3 regions of the Hahella chejuensis KCTC 2396 genome follow, and region 3 is predicted to be linked to each of the others. Evidence: predicted binding sites of a transcription regulator. Region 3 holds the regulator's gene; each other region holds the start of a gene.

What was found. The regulator FNR, encoded in region 3, switches genes on or off when oxygen is low (the NO sensors DNR and NnrR bind a similar motif). The targets are predictions, from matches to a motif close to TTGATNTANATCAA.
Region 1: the regulator FNR is predicted to act here: its motif matches at 1,430-1,443, upstream of HCH_RS21605 (histone deacetylase family protein).
Region 2: the regulator FNR is predicted to act here: its motif matches at 1,961-1,974, upstream of HCH_RS03780 (type IV pili methyl-accepting chemotaxis transducer N-terminal domain-containing protein).

Annotation. Positions count from the first base shown of each region.
Region 1 covers NC_007645.1:4,954,486-4,957,764, reverse strand. The annotation lists gene fliS (flagellar export chaperone FliS) at 1-263, shown strand, start outside; gene HCH_RS21605 (histone deacetylase family protein) at 366-1,289, opposite strand; gene HCH_RS21600 (bifunctional acetate--CoA ligase family protein/GNAT family N-acetyltransferase) at 1,536-3,279, shown strand, end outside.
Region 2 covers NC_007645.1:829,470-832,748, forward strand. The annotation lists gene HCH_RS03775 (alpha/beta hydrolase) at 60-905, opposite strand; gene HCH_RS03780 (type IV pili methyl-accepting chemotaxis transducer N-terminal domain-containing protein) at 1,074-1,859, opposite strand; gene HCH_RS03785 (type IV pili methyl-accepting chemotaxis transducer N-terminal domain-containing protein) at 2,244-2,942, opposite strand.
Region 3 covers NC_007645.1:1,741,819-1,745,097, reverse strand. The annotation lists gene HCH_RS07775 (coproporphyrinogen III oxidase) at 1-839, shown strand, start outside; gene fnr (fumarate/nitrate reduction transcriptional regulator Fnr) at 984-1,763, shown strand; gene HCH_RS07765 (SDR family oxidoreductase) at 1,760-2,665, opposite strand; gene alr (alanine racemase) at 2,868-3,279, opposite strand, start outside.

The DNA of each region.
Region 1 (3,279 bases), 3.2 Mb from region 3:
CCAAGAATTTTGAAGGCAAGAATCGGTTGATCGGCAAGGCGGTCGAGATTATCGGCGGACTGCGCGAATTTCTGGATAAAGACAAAGGCGGCGATATCGCTGAGCGTCTGGATGCATTGTACGAATACATGGAACGTCGTTTGTTCGAAGCCAACCTGCAAAATGATGCGATGATTCTGGATGAAGTGGCGGGTTTGCTGAAACAGGTCAAGAACGGCTGGGACGGCATCCGTCAGGAAGCCTTGGAAAAAGGGCTGGTCTAGTCAGGTCTGAATAACCGCTTCCCGCAACCTTATGGGATCTCCGTCCGCCGAAATCGGACGGAGTTCCTGATCAAATGTTGAGTCGCCCTTCGTAAAGCATGCTTAGTTCCCCATCAAGCCTTCCATATGCGCTTCTACACTGGCGGACAAGGCGTTCAAGTTATATCCCCCTTCCAGAATAGAGACAATGCGCCCATTACTGTAAACCCGCGCTACATCCATCAGCAGGCGGGTGATCCAGCGGTAGTCTCTTTCTTCCAGTTCCAGATGCGCCAACGGATCTTTTTTATGGGCGTCGAAACCCGCTGAGATCAATATCAACTGCGGGCGGTGATCCTGCAGGCGGGCGAGCCAGTCCCGCTCGACGCTGCGGCGGAACTGTAACCCACGGGTATGGGCGTCCAACGGCGTGTTGATGATATTGGGGCGGTCCACCGCGTGATGGCTGAAAGGGTACAGTGGATATTCAAAACTGGAGCAGAACAGCACCCGGGGGTCGTCCTGAAAGATGTCTACCGTGCCGTTGCCCTGATGCACGTCGAAATCCACGATGGCGATGCGCTCCAGGCCGTGAAAGTCCATGGCGTGACGGGCGGCGATAGCGATATTGTTGAAAAAGCAGAAGCCCATGGACTTGCTGCGCTCCGCATGGTGGCCGGGTGGACGCACGGCGCAAAACGCAGTGTTCGCCTGACCGCTGAGCACCATATTCGCCGCTTCTACCGCAGAGCCCGCCGCCAGATAGGCGGCGCGCAGGCTGTGACGCATCAGGGCGGTGTCCGGATCGACCATAATGCGGCCTTTGTCCGGATTCAGATTTTCCAGTTGTTCAACGTAGCGGGAGGGATGCACCCGGATAATCTTGTCGCGGTCGGTTTCCTGCGGCTCGACCAAGTCCACTTCCTGCAGTATGCCGGCATGTTCCAGCCGGTCCATAATCGCCTGCAATCGCATGGGGCTTTCGGGATGCCCCTCGCCCATGTCGTGCAATGTACAGTCTTTATGATAGAAAAGGGCGGTTTTCATCTTTGTTTTCCTTTTAGAGGCTTTTAGTCTACTGCAAAGCCATAACCGCTTGAAACCGGTGATGGGGCGAATGTTATAGTCCGCGCCCTCGATTGAGGCGGGCGCGTCGAATTACGCCAAGTCAGTCAAAGCGGGGGATCTTGATATCTGTCAAAGTGGCCGGTATTGGTCTATGTATCTTAGATATCGGCGGCGTTTCCGCAGTCGCCGGGTCCGGAGCCTGTCAACGCAAATGGAGAATACAGATTGGGAACCCGACATTTAGAAGCGTTGTTCAACCCTAAGTCCATCGCCGTGATCGGCGCCTCAGAACGCTCCAATAACCTGGGCGGTATGGTGTTGCGCAATCTGATGTCCACGGATTATTCAGGCCGGTTGGTGGTGGTGAACGACAAGGGCTACCACGACGTACATGGCGTTCCCTGCGTGAAGCGCCCGCAACAGATGCCGTTTCGTCCGGATCTGGCGATTATCTGTACGCCGCCGGAGAGCGTGCCGCGCATTGTCCGGGTGCTGGGAAACGTCAAGGTTAAGACCGCGATGATCCTCACTGGCGGTCTGTCGCGCACTCATAGCCGCAGCGGTCGGCCGCTGATGTATTCCGTACAGGAAATCGCGTCTGAGTACGGCATCCGTATTTTGGGGCCGGAAACCATTGGCATGTTGTCCCCGGCCAGCAATCTGAACGCGACCTACATGCATATGGGAGTGCTGCCGGGCAAGATCGCCTATATCGGCCAGTCCGGGTCTCTCGCCAGCGCGGTGATCGACTGGGCGTTCACCCGGGGCATCGGCTTTTCGCACCTTACCACCCTGGGGGACGGTATTGATGTCGGGCTGGACGACCTGATTGATTACCTGGCCCAGGATCGCAGCACCAAAGCGATTTTGCTGCATATGGAGAATATTCATTCGCCCCGGCGTTTTATTTCCGCCGTGCGGGCGGTGTCACGGGGCAAGTTGGTGATCGCCGTGAAAAGCGGCCGCACTCCCGCATCGCAATGGCGGCCTGCGGAGCTGCCCTTGGGCGTGGTGGACGGAGATAAAATCTTCGATGCGGTATTCCGACGCGCCGGGGTGTTGCGGGTGAACGGCGCCGATGAAATGTTCGACGCCCTGGAGACCCTGACCCGGATGAAGCCCGTGCGGGGCGAACCCTTGCACATTATCAGCAACGGTTTGGGGCCAGGGGTGCTGGCGGTGGATCGGCTGGCTTCTTTAAATGGCGAGCTGGGTTCGTTGTCGCCGGAAACGGTGAGTGAACTGGGCAAGCATCTACCCCCGTATTGGACGCGCCGCAACCCCATTGATCTCAACTATGACGCCAATCCGGAACTGTACCGGCGTACGTTGGAGATTCTCGGGCGCGACCCGCATGTATCCAATGTGCTGGTGCTGTACGCACCGTCTCTGACCGAAGACAGCCTGCAGGTGGCGGATGCAGTGATAGAAGCAGGCAAACGCTCTCACCTGAATATTTTCACCTGCTGGTTGGGCCACAGCACGGTGTATGACGCCAGGGAAGCGTTTTTCCATAGTGGCGTGCCTACGTTCTCCACGCCGGACAAGGCGGTGAAGGCCTTCATGCACATGGTTAATCACCAGCGCAGCCAGCGGGTGCTGCGGGAAACACCGGAATCCTACACTGATCCGATAGTGGACCGTTCCCGTGCGCGCAAGACCATACAGAAGATATACGCATCAGGGCGACGTGTGTTGACCAATGCGGAGTCGCGGCAGATTCTCACCGACTACGGCATCAATATGCTGGATACGCGTTATTGCGAAACGGAAGAGCAAGTCGTGGAGGTGGCGCGGGAGTTTGGCGCGCCGGTGGATATCCGCATTCTGCACGAGCACAGTTGTATCCCTTTCAAAGACGAGAAGACCGGCCGCGGCCGCTACAAGGGCAGGGTGAAGGGGCTGGTGGAGGAAGCGTCTATTCGCGATTCCTGCCGTTATCTGTTGACGCATTACAGAGAACATTACC
Region 2 (3,279 bases), 910 kb from region 3:
ATAGCCAAGGGCGGGTACAGCCTTTACTTCATAGGAAAGCGCGCCCTTCGACTGCCTGATTAATACAGGCTTTGCTCAAGAAAGCGAGTTACCCGGCTTTCATATTCCTCCGGGGCGTACTCGTGAAAATCCTGATGATGGGCGCCCTTTACCAGCCACAGAAACTTGGGTTCCGGAGCGTTGTCGAATAGATGCTGGGACTCCGTCAAGGTGGTGTGCTGATCTTCCGTTCCGGTGATGATCAGGACTGGGGCTGTGATATGTTTGATGGCGAATTCCGGTCTCAGCTCATCCAGGCTGACTCCCAATCGCAAAGGAATTTGTGCGGTCAATAATGGCGTCAACCATTCTCCCAGAGCGCCAAGTCGCATCGAAAGTCGATTACTGACGGCTTGTTCGATGTTCGGATAAACGGCTTCCAGAACATAAACGTCCGCAGATGCGGGGGACTGTCCCAACAAACTCGCAGCGCCGCCAAGTGAGACGCCAATGATTGCGACCTTGGCGCATTGGCGTTGCGTGCGTAAATAGGCGATGGCGGACTTGACGTTGTCGGACTCCCGGTAGCCAAACGTGATTTGCTCTCCCTGTGTTTCGCCGTGGCCCTGAAGATCTATCAGCAAAGAGGAATATCCTGATTTCTGAAGGAACAAGGCGCGTTTGATCATGCTGGTGCGGTCAGAACGTACGCCATGTAAAAGCAGGGCGCATTGCTGGCCGGCGGCAGGCGCATACCAGCCGCTGACGCCGTCAAACTGCACTGTTTGCGCATTGAGCGCCGGCGGCGGTGGAGCGATGTGGTGATTAACGGACGCGGATAACGCCCCTCCTGCGCCCCACACTGCCGCGAGAGCAAGAACCAGTGCGCCTGAGGCGAAAGCGATGCGTCTTCTGAATTTTTTCATGGGGCAGGATTACTTCGCAGCAGAAATAGATGTCCACATTGGCGCCGAAACGTTCGTGACGTGACGGGATCAAGGAGGCTCATGTGTGATCCTATCGAAAACCTGTTCTATCAGAAAGCGGTTCAGAGAAGGCGCAGCATTCAGCTGCGCCAGAGAATGGACGGATATTCAGCTTTGCAGGCTTTCATAAAGACCTGTGATGGTCTCCATATTCTTCAGCATGCCTTCTGTGGTGGTGGCGATGATGAAAGGTACAAAACTTTGGCCCTGCATCAATTGGAATCCGGAGCGGGAGAAGCTCCACTGGGAAATCACTTTGTCCAACGCGGCGTTGATGTCCTGGCTGTTGATTTTCGCCTGACGGAGCTCATGTAACGCCTCGTCATATTCCTGGACCGCCTGGGCGAAGCTTCTTTGCAGATCCGCCTGATCCAGATTCCAGCTCAGCGCGGAGTAATAGAGCGCGATGCGCTGGGACAACATCCGTTGACGTCCGGCGAGGTTGATCATTTTATTTTTGGGATTCCCCGACTGCTGCTCCAGTGACTGCACGACTTTGTTGCTGAGAGCGAGAACGCGCTCTCCAGCGCTGATCAGTTCAACGGCTTTGTCTTTTGAAGGTTTCTCCGTCGCCAACTTGCGGAACTCCTTCCACTCCTTGCGCACGGACTTTAGCTGTCCAGATATTTGCGGCGTCTTGGTGTAGGACTCCAGTTCTCCCAATTGCTGCTCAAATAAGGCGACGCTTTCTGTGAGCTGGCTTGAGGACTTATCCGGCTGAATATCCTGACCTATGAGCAGGTAGGACTTTACGATTCGCTGACTCAGCATACGTTGGCGCCCAGCCTTGTTAATGGCTTCGTCCAGGTCGGTAATGTCTGCGGTGGCAATGTGGCTCCAGGATAGTGCAAACAGGGAGAAAAGAAGCAGACTCAAGTTCCTTATATGGCGCATATGCATTTACCTCATGTGATTCAATCTGGTGCAGTCTAATTTAAATTCCATAAATATCAGATGGTTACGGCGTGATAACTGGATAGGTAGTTAACGCATCGCTGATCTGGCGCAAGTTAGGCGCCAAATGAACCGGAAATTTTGGGGTATAGACAAAGAGCGATTCTGGGAAGAGGGAGAAAACTGTCAGAACCAGGGGGGAAAGGGAGAATGAGTCACTCTGCGGAGGAGGATGGAAGGGAGGAGGTATGGCGAACTGCGCCGGCTGACTGCAAGAGGGAAAAAGAGGCTGAATAAGCGGAAAAAAAGAGTGCGGCTTGCGCCGCACTAAACGAAGAAGACGAATAAATCGGGTACTCGGTTTAAGGGTTCAATCCTTGCGGATCAGCTTTTCAGACCTGCGTACATGTCGGAAATCTTGCGCATGCTTTTCAACATACTTTCAGTGGTCATAGCGATAACGAAAGGCACGAAGTCCTGTCCGTCCATTTTCTCGAAACCAGAGTGAGAGAAGGACCACTGTGAAATAACTTTATCCAGCGCTTTGTTGATCTCTTCGCTGTTGGCGTCCGCTTTGCGCAGCTCGCTCAAGCCGGAGTCGTATTTTTTGACGGCGGCTTTAAAATCGTTTTCCAGATCGGCGACGCCCAGATTCCAACTCATAGCGGAGTAGTACATGGCGATTTTCTGGGACAACATGCCTTGTTCGTTGGAAATATTGATCAAATGACCTTTGGTGCTGGCGACTTGTTTTTCCAGGTTGCTGGTGACGCCCTGAGTCAGACTCAGAAGCTCTTCACTTTGCTCGATCAACTTCGCCGCATTTTCCTGGTTGGGAGCGGCGGTCGCCAGCTTACGGAATGCGGCCCACTCTTTACGTACGGATTTCAAATCCCGCGCCATTTCACCCGCTTTTAAATAGCCTTCCAGGTCGGTCAGTTGAGATTCAAATTGCGCCACACTGTCATGTAATTGAATTGCGGATTTGTCGGGAAGAATATCCTGACCAATCAATAAATATGCTTTAACAATTCTTTGGCTCAACATTCTTTGTTGACCGGCGATGTCCAGAGCCTGGTCCATGCTCGATATTTCCGCGCGAGCCAGGCCTGCGCCGAATGCGGTAAGTGTGACAAGTAAGAAACAAATCTTTCTGAACGACTGCATTAAAGTTTACCTAGTGCTAAAAATGGCGTGCATATTGAAGGATTTAGATCAAAAATCAAGCGCCAAATGGCTTTTGACATATAAGTAATTTACGAAGTCAATAGATATTGTTCGTTTCCAGTCAATTATATGTGTCAATATGTTTTGTAACAGTGAAAATAATGCACTTTTATGTAACTAAAAGTTGCTTTTTTAAGGGATAAACGAGGCGGGTATATAATTCGTTATACTGTATTATTTTTAATAAATTTTA
Region 3 (3,279 bases):
TCGCATTGAGCGTTCAAGCGCCCTGCTTCACCACACTCGTAAGCGCGGAAAATTATACCCGCCGACTTCCATCCATGAGCGCAAATCTGCAGAAGTACATCGACTATGTCGTAAAGGAAGTGAGACTACTCAAGCAAAGCCTTCCTGCCGGTTGCCAGGTTAAGTACCTGCATTGGTTCGGCGATCTGGTGCGCCAGCTTACTCCCGCAGCGCAAACGCAGGTCATGTACTATTTAGGGCGGGAGTTCAAGCTGAACTTCGGCGCCGATGCCCGTCATGTCATCGAGTTGGACGCTCGTCCAGACTCAGAGGAAGCGCTAGCCCTGATCAAAGGGTTGGGCTTTAACATCATCTGCATCAATGATCCCGGTGAATATGCGCAGTCCTGTCCTATTGAGGACCTTAAGGATTGGCTACAAACCATTAGGGCATTCGACTTTAAAGCCGTCTATCTGCGTCTGAAAGTGTCACCCATCACATTCTCCGCACTGTCCCAGCATCTTGAGGAAATTCTGACGGAAAGACCGCAGGGCATCCTTCTTTCCAGCCATAAACCAGAGTTCACCAGCACACCTAGCCTGGAAACAGCGCTAAAAGATTTCAAGCGACGCATTAAGTCCGCATCGTTTATTCCGATCACCCAGGACTTTTTCGCGCTACCCTGGACAGGCTTAATAAGCCAAGGCGTCAGTTGTCTGCATGGCGTCGGGTTGGGCGCATTCTCTTACACGCCCCACTACCAGTTGCGCAACGCCACCCAGCTGGATGACTACTACAAAATCCTGGACAACGGAGGACTCCCGGCAAGAGCAATTCGTTACACTCAGACACAGTTGTAACAAAAGGTGAAAGCTATGTAGAAACAACGGCGAGCGTAGGTTTTCCCTGTAAATTTCCTGCTGTGGGGATTTGCTTTTAAATGGCTATTGGCTATCCTAGAAGCCTCTTTAAGCAGTTTCACTCATTCAGCCACGAGGCGACCGATGGAAAGCAAGCATATAGCAACCTCCTCTCCTTTTAGCTTACACAGGGGCTGCCATGAATGTAACTTGAGCAAACTTTGCATTCCAATAGCGGTCGGGGCTGAAGACATTGATCGCCTGGAAGAAATCATTCGCCAGGGCAAAATGCTCAATCGCGGTGAATATATCTTTGAGCAGCATACGCCATTTCGCTCCTGCTTCGCCGTTCGTAGCGGCGCAATCAAAACATTCACCGTATCTGAGGAAGGCGAGGAGCAGGTAACCGGCTTCTACCTGCCAGGTGAGATTATCGGGCTGGACAGCGTTAGCATGGAAAAATACTCCTGCTCCGCCGTCGCTCTCGAACGCACTAGCGTGTGCGAAATTCCTTTGGAAAAATTTGAAGACTTAGCCTCAGACATTCCCAGCCTGCAGCACCACTTTTTCTCGCTGATGAGTAAAGAAATTCAGGAAAGCAGGCAGCTTACTATGCTACTGAGCAAAAACTCTGCGGAAGAGCGCATAGCCTCGCTGCTATTGTCCTTATCAACTCGCTTCAGCCGTCGTCGCCTGTCCGGCACAAACTTCAGGCTCCCCATGCCTCGCAGCGATATAGGCAACTATTTAGGTTTGGCGGTCGAAACTGTGAGTCGGGTTATTACCCGCTTCCAGAACAACGGCATTATTAAGGTCCAAGGAAGGGAAGTTCAGATTTTGCAATTGGAAGAGCTACAGAAAGTTCTCCGCCACGACACTAAGTGTCTGGAACACCAAAAAGAGTCCGCCGTTAACGGCCGTTAACGGCTCTCTTCCAAGCAGTTTTCAGCGGGCTTCACGCCCCCACGTTGCTGGCATTGCTCAATCAGTGCAGGCAGGTAGCGACGCCAGGGAAGCTGTTTGACGCCAAAGGTGTTGCGCAGCTTGATGCAGCCCAACGCCCCATTCGCGGGAAGCGCCACTCCAGGCAAGACATCAGCGCCCTTCTTCTCGATCAGAGCCTGTAGCATTTCCTCCTGGCCAAAGGCCTGCAACACAATCGCCTTCAACAATTCATAGTGGGTGACCGCTTCAGCGCCAGCATAATGGTAAACACCCCATACGGAGATGTTACAGCTTAACTGTTTGATAACAGCGTCCACCACTCTCGCCACATCATCCACCGCAACAGGGGTCAGCTGCATATCGGTACTGGCGTTAAGACGCTTGCCTGACGACAATGCCGAAAGCATGGTCTGCAACCAGCCTTGAGCGCCCGCCTCCAGCAACCAACCAACCCTCAAGATCAGATGCTTGCTATAGTTTTCCTGAAGCCATTGCTCACTCTGCAACTTTGTCCGCCCATACACAGAGAGAGGACGCCCTTTGTTGGCGGAAATATAAGGATTCTTTTTGACGCCGTCGAAAACAAGATGACTGGAAAGATGAACAATCGGCGCCTTCCATAAGTCCGCAACCTCCGCAACCGCCGCACAAGCGGACACGTTAACCTGATACGCCAGGTCCGGGTGCTGCTCCGCTTTGAACAAATCGCTCATCTCCGCAGCATGAACGACAAAGTCCGCTGACGGCATCGACTTCATTCCCCGCACGATCGCATCATTGGTCATCAGAAACTGTTCGTAGGGGACGCCCTCCACCACTATACCGCTCTGCTGCAAACGCTGAGCTATAGCCTTACCTAATGGCGAATCGATTCCCGTCACACAAACAATCACTCATGTACCCCTTAAATGCATCTCGTGGCCTTTGGCAGCCCCCAGAATACGGGGCCGCCTGAAGATATTATGTTTACAATATTGGCTGCTTGACGGGATTTTAGCAAACCCTGCGCATCGGGGTTCCCCCGCCTTACATCCCGTAGGCCGCGCCAAAGCCTCCCTCGAGAGCCCCCGCCAACGCAGCGCCTTAAACTACTTCCGAACGATTAATATATACTCTGGGAACCCGCGAGGTCATACCCGTAAATAAAGTATAGGAGATTGTTGACGCATATCCTGCAACCTCATCCGCGGAAACAGTCCCGCCCCACAACTCCACTTCAGACCCAATGCGAGCCTCTGGAATATGGGAGATATCCACCGTCAACATATCCATGGATACACGCCCAATAATTTTTGTCCGCTTACCGCACACGGCGACAGGAGCCCCATTCTGCATCTGCCTTGGATAACCATCGCCGTATCCCACCGCGACCACTCCCATTCGCGTTGGGGCGTCCGCAGTCCAGGCGGCGCCATAGCCAATAGAGTCTCCAGCTTGCAGCTCCCTGGTAGCAATCAAACGTGACTCAAAGGTCATTACCGGCTTCAAACCAAAA